One region of the Tessaracoccus pujii genome, then DNA from elsewhere that is predicted to be linked to it. Evidence: riboswitches for the same ligand, from Rfam matches in the RefSeq annotation. Region 1 holds a riboswitch; the other holds the start of a gene.
The links. A riboswitch is a leader RNA that binds a small molecule or an ion and turns the genes downstream of it on or off. The one in region 1 is predicted to bind thiamine pyrophosphate.
Positions count from the first base shown of each region.

Region 2: another riboswitch for thiamine pyrophosphate. It lies ahead of thiM (hydroxyethylthiazole kinase); the one in region 1 lies ahead of thiS (sulfur carrier protein ThiS).

Region 1 covers NZ_CM137012.1:2,525,767-2,529,914, forward strand. Annotated here, with positions in the region: gene ACX1D0_RS11990 (NAD(+) synthase) at 1-608, opposite strand, end outside; TPP riboswitch at 664-771, shown strand; gene thiS (sulfur carrier protein ThiS) at 875-1,069, shown strand; gene thiF (sulfur carrier protein ThiS adenylyltransferase ThiF) at 1,070-1,711, shown strand; gene ACX1D0_RS12005 (thiazole synthase) at 1,704-2,495, shown strand; gene thiH (2-iminoacetate synthase ThiH) at 2,495-3,646, shown strand; gene ACX1D0_RS12015 (thiamine phosphate synthase) at 3,686-4,148, opposite strand, start outside.
Region 2 covers NZ_CM137012.1:3,162,382-3,166,529, reverse strand. Annotated here, with positions in the region: gene tdh (L-threonine 3-dehydrogenase, zinc-binding type) at 1-438, shown strand, start outside; gene kbl (glycine C-acetyltransferase) at 447-1,643, shown strand; TPP riboswitch at 1,805-1,900, shown strand; gene thiM (hydroxyethylthiazole kinase) at 1,893-2,798, shown strand; gene thiE (thiamine phosphate synthase) at 2,795-3,475, shown strand; gene thiD (bifunctional hydroxymethylpyrimidine kinase/phosphomethylpyrimidine kinase) at 3,472-4,148, shown strand, end outside.

The DNA.
Region 1 (4,148 bases):
TGCACCGTCGCACCGGCCAGCGACGCCAGAGACGACGGAGGCACCGGCACCCACATGTCCTCGCACACCTCCACGTGCACCGTGAGGCCGGGCACGTCGCGCGCGTCGAACAGCAGATCGGTGCCGAACGGCACCTCGCCGAACTCGGCGGGCCAGCCGGGACGGTGGAGCGTGCCGAGGTCCAGGTCCGCACCGTCGGCGAACCAACGCTTCTCGTAGAACTCGCGATAGTTGGGGAGGTACGCCTTGGGCACCACGCCGAGCACGTGCCCGCGGTGGATCACCACCGCGCAGTTGTAGAGCCTGTTGCCCGCGCGCAGGGGCGCGCCCACCACGAGCAGCGGCAGGAGGTCCGCCGTCGCGTCCGCCAGTTCGACGACGGCGCGGTCCACCGCGTCGAGCAGTACGTCCTGCAGCAGGAGGTCGTCGATGGCGTAGCCCGAGAGCGACAGCTCCGGGAACACCGCGACCGCCACCCCGTCGTCGTGGCAGGCCCTGGCCTCCACCGCGATCGCGTGCGCGTTGGCCGACGGGTCGGCCAGGGTGACCGGGAGCGTGCAGGCCGCGACCCGCGCGAACCCGTGCCGGTAGAGCGAGGTGAACTCCATGGGCGTCAGTCTTGCACGGAGGATTGTGCCCCACCTGCGAGTTGCACTAGCGTGACCCTCGGACGCGGGGTGCCGCCGTGACGCTAGGTCACTGTCGGCTGAGATCACACCCGTTGAACCTGATCCAGTTAGCACTGGCGAAGGGACGTCGTGTGATTTCTCACCCCTCGTCATCGGCCATGCCCTGTCGGCAGGCCGAGCGCTCCGCCCACAGGGGTCGAGCGCCGTCCACGGACGCCGGCTCGCCCGGCGAAGGAGGTGTAGCTGTGCGGGTGAACGGTGAGGAGATCCCAGGAGCCGCCGGCCAGTCCCTGCTCGACCTGCTGACCAGTCGGGGATTCGACGTGCACAGGGTCGCGGTGGAGCTCGGCGGGCAGATCGTGCCCCGGGCCAGGTACGACTCGGTGCGCGTCGGCCACGACGACATCGTCGAGGTCGTCGCGTTCGTCGGGGGCGGGTAGATGGGCGCCACCGCCGTCCGGGACGCCTATGTCGAGGGGCTCATCGACCGCCACGGCTGCGACGTGTACGAGCGGCTCGCCCGGGCCCGCGTCGCGATCGCCGGCCTCGGCGGGCTCGGCTCCCACATCGCATTCGCGCTGACCCGGCTGGGTGTGGGGCACCTGCGCCTCATCGACTTCGACATCGTCGAGATGTGCAACCTGAACCGCCAGAACTACCTCCTGCGGCACATCGGCATGCCGAAGACCGAAGCGCTCGCGGAGCAGCTCACAGCGATCAGCCCCCTGACCACGGTGGACATCGTCACCGTGAAGCTCACCCCTGACAACGTACCGACCCTGCTCACCGGATTCGACGTGGTGTGCGAGGCGTTCGACCTCGCCGACCAGAAGGCGATGCTGGTCAGCAGCCTGCTGGCCGACGTGCCCGACACGCCACTGGTGTCGGGCTCCGGGATGGCCGGCTACGGCAGCTCCAACACCATCACGACGAGGAGGGCCCTGGACCGGCTGTACCTCTCCGGGGATCTGGAGAGCGGGGCGACGGCGGGTCGAGGCCTCATGGCGCCCCGCGTGCAGCTGTGCGCGGCCCATCAGGCCAACACGGTGCTGCGGCTGCTGCTGGGACACGCCGATGTCTAGCGCGACGCTCGCCCCGACCGCCGTCGGGGATTGGTCGCTGGGTGGGCGCAGCTTCGGTTCCCGGCTGATCCTGGGGTCCGGCAAGTTCTCGCTGCCGCTGATCCGCGCCGTCGTCGACAACGGCGGCGCCGAGATCGTCACCGTCGCCCTGCGCCGCGCCAACGCCGGGGGGCTCGAGGACATCCTCGACCACATCCCCGGTTCGGTGACGCTGCTGCCGAACACCTCGGGCGCCCGCACAGCCGACGAGGCCGTCCGGATCGCGCGGCTGGCCCGGGAACTGGGCTGCGGAGATTTCGTGAAGGTCGAGGTGATCAACGACTCGAAGTACCTGTTCCCGGACAACGCGGAGACGGTCCGCGCCACCGAGATCCTCGCCGCCGACGGCTTCGTCGTGCTGCCCTACATGCATCCCGACCTGGTCGTCGCCCGGGCCCTGGTGTCGGCGGGCGCGGCGGCCGTGATGCCGCTGGGCGCCCCGATCGGCAGCAACAAGGGCCTGGTGGCGCGCGAGTTCATCCGGATCCTGATCGAGGAGATCGACCTGCCGATCATCGTCGACGCCGGCATCGGCCGCCCCTCTCAGGCGTGCGAGGCCATCGAGCTGGGTGCCGCCGCCGTGATGTGCAACACGGCCATCGCGACGGCCGCGGACGTCGGGCGCATGGCGACCGCGTTCCGGCTGGCGGTCGAGGCGGGCCGGGCCGGGCACCTGGCAGGCCCGGGGCGCGTCCTCGACCGGGCGGAGGCCTCCAGCCCGCTCACCGGATTCCTGGAGGACTGATGGCCGTCGCGCTGCGCGACCCCATGTCGTACCGCCCGGGCATGGAGTCGCTGGAGTCGCCGGTGATGGCGGAGGTGATGGCCGCGGTCGCCGGATACCATCCGGGCCACTACGGCGAGGCCGACGTGCGGGCCGCGCTCGCCCGGGACGAGGTGACGACCGAGGACTTCGCCGCGTTGCTGTCGCCGGCCGCCGACCCGCACCTGGAGGCCATGGCGGCCAGGGCGCGGGAGCTGACCCTCCGCCACCACGGCAACGGGATCGCGATGTTCACGCCCCTGTACCTGGCCAACTACTGCCAGAACGAGTGCACCTACTGCGGGTTCAGCGCCTCCAACCGGATCCACCGGGCGTCGCTGACGCCGGAGGAGATGGAGGCGGAGCTGGCGGAGATCGCCGCCACCGGCCTCCAGGAGGTGCTGCTGCTGACCGGCGAGTCCGAGCAGCGTTCCGGCGTGCGGTTCATCGGCGAGGCGGCGGAGAAGGCGGCGCGCCACTTCGCCGTCGTCGGCATCGAGGTGCAGCCGCTCAACACCGAGGACTACGCCTACCTGCACGACCGCGGCGTGGACTACGTGGCCGTCTACCAGGAGACCTACGACCTCGACACCTATTCGCGGGTGCACCTGTTCGGCCCCAAACGGGTGTTCCCGTACCGGTTCGACGCACCCGAGCGGGCCCTGAAAGGCGGCATGCGGGGCGTCGCGTTCGGGGCGCTGCTGGGGTTGGGCGATGCCCGCCGAGATGCCTTCGCCGTCGGCATGCATGCCCGCTCCATCCAGCGCCGCTATCCGCACGCCGAGATCACCTTGTCGGTGCCCCGGTTGCGGCCCTACATCAACCACGACGGGGTGGAGATCAACGTGACGGAGCGGCAACTGCTGCAGGTCATGCTCGCCTACCGCCTGCTCCTGCCGTACGCCGGGATCACCATCTCGACGCGGGAGCGGGCGGGGTTCCGCGACAACGTCGCCGGGCTGGTCGCCACCCGCATGTCGGCGGGCGTCAGCGTCGGCGTCGGCGGACACGCGGCCGAGGAGAAGGGCGACGAGCAGTTCGAGATCTCCGACACGCGCAGCCTGGCGGAGATCCATCGCGTCCTCGTGGATCGCGGCCTGCAGCCCGTCTACCGCGACCACATCCGGACCTGACCCGGCGCGGACGCCCCTCGTCCGCGCCGGCGGGCCCTGCTAGCCGACGCCGCCATCGGCCCAGGCGTCCAGGAGGGCCGCTGCCCGGGCGCCCGGGTCCTCGGCGTCCATGACGCACCGCACCACCGCGACCCCCGCGACCCCGGTCCGGCGCAGGGCCGCGACGTCGCCCGGCCCGATGTCGCCGATGGCCACGACCGGCAGTTCGCTGGCTGTCACCAGCGGCGGGTAGCCGTCGAGGCCCAGGGGTGGACGGCCCGAGTCCTTGGTCGGGGTGAGCCGGTACGGGCCGGCCCCGAGGTAGTCGACGACGTCGGCCACGTCGTTCGCGGCGCGCACCAGGTCCAGGGTGCCTGTCGTCAGCCCGATCAGCGCGCCGGGCCCGAGGAGGTCGCGGGCGGAGCGCACCGGCAGGTCGTCCTGCCCGAGGTGGACGCCATGGACGTGCGCCCCGCGTCGCATGGCGGCATGGGCGACGTCGGCCCGGTCGTCGACGAGCACG
Region 2 (4,148 bases), 640 kb from region 1:
GACGAGCGGCTGGAACTGGCGCGACGGGTGGGCCTGAGCAACACCGTCAACGTGTCGCGGGAGAACCTGGCGGATGTTTACGGGCGCTTCGACATGCACGAGGGGTTCGACATCGGCCTGGAGATGTCCGGCTCGGGCGCGGCGCTCACGTCGATGATCCAGCACATGACACACGGCGGTCGGATCGCGCTGCTTGGCACCCCGACGAGGCCGCTGGAAGTGGACTTCGCCACCATCATCTTCAACATGCTGACCATCCAGGGCGTGACCGGGCGGCAGATCTTCGAGACCTGGTACGCCATGAGCGCGTTGCTGCGCTCCGGGCTGGACATCTCGGGTGTCATCACGCACCGATTCCCCGCGGCGTCGTTCCGCGAGGCGTTCGACGTCGCGGCCGCCGGGCACGCGGGCAAAGTCATCCTGACCTGGGACGAGTGAGGACCACCATGTCATTCCTGGACCACATCCGCAGCGAGCTCACGCAGCTGCGGAACGACGGGCTGTACAAGACGGAGGCGCCGCTGACGACGGCGCAGGCCGCGCACGTCGGCACGCCGTCAGGCGAGGTGATCAACCTGTGCGCCAACAACTACCTGGGGCTGGCGAACTCGAAGGTGCTCATCGACGCGGCCAAACGGGCGTACGACCGCTGGGGCTTCGGCATGGCGTCGGTCCGGTTCATCTGCGGCACGCAGACGCTGCACCAGGACCTGGAGGCGCGCCTGACCGCGTTCCTGCGCAGCGGGAGGAACGGGCACGACGGGTGGGACACCATCCTCTACTCCTCGTGCTTCGACGCCAACGGTGGACTGTTCGAGACCCTGTTCGGCGCGGAGGACGCGATCATCTCCGACGAGCTCAACCACGCGTCGATCATCGACGGCGTCCGCCTCAGCAAGGCCGCGCGCTACCGCTACCGCAACCGCGACATGGCGGACCTGCGCGCGCAGCTTGAGGCGTCGCGGGGGGCGCGCCACCGGGTGATCGCCACCGACGGCGTGTTCTCGATGGACGGCTACGTCGCACCGCTGGACGAGATCTGCGCGCTGGCCGATGAATACGACGCGTTGGTGATGGTGGACGACTCGCACGCGGTGGGCTTCGTCGGCGCCACGGGGGCCGGTACCCCGGAGCGGTTCGGCGTCACGGAGCGGGTGGACATCCTCACCGGCACGCTGGGCAAGGCGCTGGGCGGGGCGTCGGGCGGCTACACCTGCGCACGGAGGGAGGTGGTGGAACTGTTGCGTCAACGGTCGCGGCCCTACCTGTTCAGCAACTCGCTGGCACCGTCGATCGCCGCCGCGACCATCGCTGCGCTGGACCTGCTGGAGACGTCGTCGGATCTGCTGGACCGGTTGGCCGGGCACACGGCCTACTTCCGCCGCCGGATGGTGGAGGAGGGTTTCGAGATTCCGGAGTCGGACCACCCGATCGTGCCGGTGATGCTCGGCGACGCCGTCCTGGCCGCCCGGATGGCCGATGAGGTGCTCGCGCGGGGAGTGTACGTACGGGCGTTCTCCTTCCCCGTCGTGCCTCGGGGTGCGGCGCGGATCCGGACCCAGATGTCGGCGGGATTGTCGCGGGAGGACCTGGACGCGAGTGTCGCGGCGTTCGTGGCGGCCCGCGCCGCCGTCGCGGACTGAGTGGGGCGCCCTGGGCCGCGGGAACGATCCCCCAGTGCGCGTGTCCCCGCGTGGACCCAGGCGGGGACACCCGCACTGGGGGATCGTTTCCGCGCCCGTGGACCCCTGACGATCCGCGCGCGGGTGGGGGTCTCCGGCCCGTGAACCACCCCTGGTAGGCTCGATCACAGCCGGGGTGCCCCGAGGTAGGGGCTGAGAACACACCCGCAACACCTGATCTAGGTCGTGCTAGCGAAGGGAGCCACCTCCATGACCATCCCCAGCCTCACCATCGACGCCGCCGCCGCCGCCGGCGGATCCCACACACACGACGGCACCGCCACCGTCGCCGCAATCCTCAGCGCCGTACGCACCGCGACACCACTCGTGCACTGCATGACCAACACCGTCGTGCCCGAGGTGACTGCAAATGTGCTGCTCGCCGTCGGCGCCGCGCCCGCGATGATCGACCTCCCCGAGGAGGCGGAGATCTTCGCGACGGTGGCCTCGGCGCTGCTCGTCAACGTCGGCAACGGCCTCAGCGAGCAACACGAGGGCATGCGTCGCGCCGCCGCGGCGGCGGACCGGGCCGGCACCCCCTGGGTCCTCGACCCGGTCGCCGTGGGCGCCCTTCCCGTGCGCACCCAGCTCGCCCGCGACCTCCTCGCCCACCGTCCCGCCGCCATCCGCGGCAACGCCTCCGAGATCCTCGGCCTGGCCGGGGCGAGCGGCGGCGGTCGCGGCGTGGACGCCACCGACGAGGTGGAGGCCGCCGTCGAGACCGCCCGCGAGATGTCGCGACAGACGGGAGCCGTCGTCGCGATCTCCGGCCCCGTCGACGTGATCGTCAGCGAAGGCCGCACCACCCGCGTCACGGGCGGGGACCCCCTCATGCCGCTGGTCATCGGGACGGGGTGCGCGCTGGGCGCGACGGTCGCGGCCGCCCTCGGCGCCGCACGCGCCACCGGCCACAGCGCCCACGACGCCGTCGTCGCCGCGCACGCCGTCTTCGGCGCCGCCGGCCTCACCGCCGCCCGCCAGGCGCAGCACCCCGCCAGCTTCCGGACCGCCTGGCTCGACGCCCTGCACGCCCTCACCCCCGACGAGGTCGCGTCCCTGGTCACCCTCGAGGAGGCCGACGAGGCCACGTCCGGCGAGCCGCGGGAACGGCCGTGACCCAGGCGCGCCCCGGGCTGGCCGATGCCGTCGACTGGCGCCTCTACTACGTCACCGACTCGGCGATGTCGGGCGGCCCGGCACACGTCCCCGGCATGGTCGAGCAGGCCGTCCTGGGCGGTGCCGGGGTGGTGCAGGTCCGAGACAAGGACCTTCCCGGCGACGAGTTCCTCGCTCTGGCGCGCGCCTGCGTCGACGCGGCCCGACGTGCCGCTGACCAGACCGGCAGGGCCCCGGCACTCGTGATCAACGACCGCCTGCACGTCGCGGAGGAGCTGGGCCTGCACTTCCACCAGGGCCAGGACGACGGCAACATCCGCCAGGCACGCCGCCGCCTCGGCCCCGACCTCCTCATCGGCCTCAGCATCTCCACCGACGCCCAGCTCGCCCACGAGCTCGAGGACCAGACCGCCGACGTCCTCGGTCTCTCCCCGCTCTGGGACACCCCGACCAAGACCGACGCCGCCGCTGGGCTCGGCCTCGACGGCGCCGCCCGGCTCGCCCGTCGCGCCGGCGGACGAGCCAAGACGGTCGCCATCGGCGGCATCAACGCCCGCAACGCCGCCCAGGTGATCGCCACCGGCGTCGACGGCGTCTGCGTGGTCTCCGCCATCACCACCGCACCAGACCCTCGCGCGGCCGCCGCCGAGCTGCTCGCCCTCTGGAGGATTCCGTGACCACCCCGAAGATCGTGCTCAGCATCGCCGGCTCGGATCCCAGCGGGGGCGCCGGGATCCAGGCGGACCTCAAGACGTTCACCGCGCTCGGCGTATACGGCGCCGCGGCGCTGGCGGGCCTCACCGTCCAGAACACCCAGGGCGTCCGCGCGGCCCGGCCTGTCGACGCCGCCTTCGTGCGGGACCAGATCCTCGCCGTGTTCGACGACCTCCCTGTAGCCGCGACCAAGCTCGGGATGCTGTCCAACGCCGCCGTGGCCACCGCGGTCGCCGACGTCCTCGAGCAGCGCCGAGCCGACGCGGGCCTCATCGTCCTGGACCCGGTCATGATCGCCACCTCCGGCGACGCCCTCCTCACCGACGACGCCGTCGACGTGGTCCGCACCCGCCTGCTCCCCCTCGCCGACGTCGTCACCCCCAACGTCCCGGAGGCCGCAGCCCTCCTCGGCGAGGACCCGGTCACCGACACCAACGGTCTCATCCGGCAGGCCCGCGCACTCGTCGCCGCCGGGGCACGCGCCGTCCTGGCCAAGGGAGGCCACCTCACCGACTCGGAGCTCACCGACGTCTACGCCCACGGTGACACGTTCGCCCTGCTCACCGGCCCCCGCATCCCCACCCGTCACACCCACGGCACCGGCTGCACCCTCAGTTCGGCGATCGCGGCCGTGGC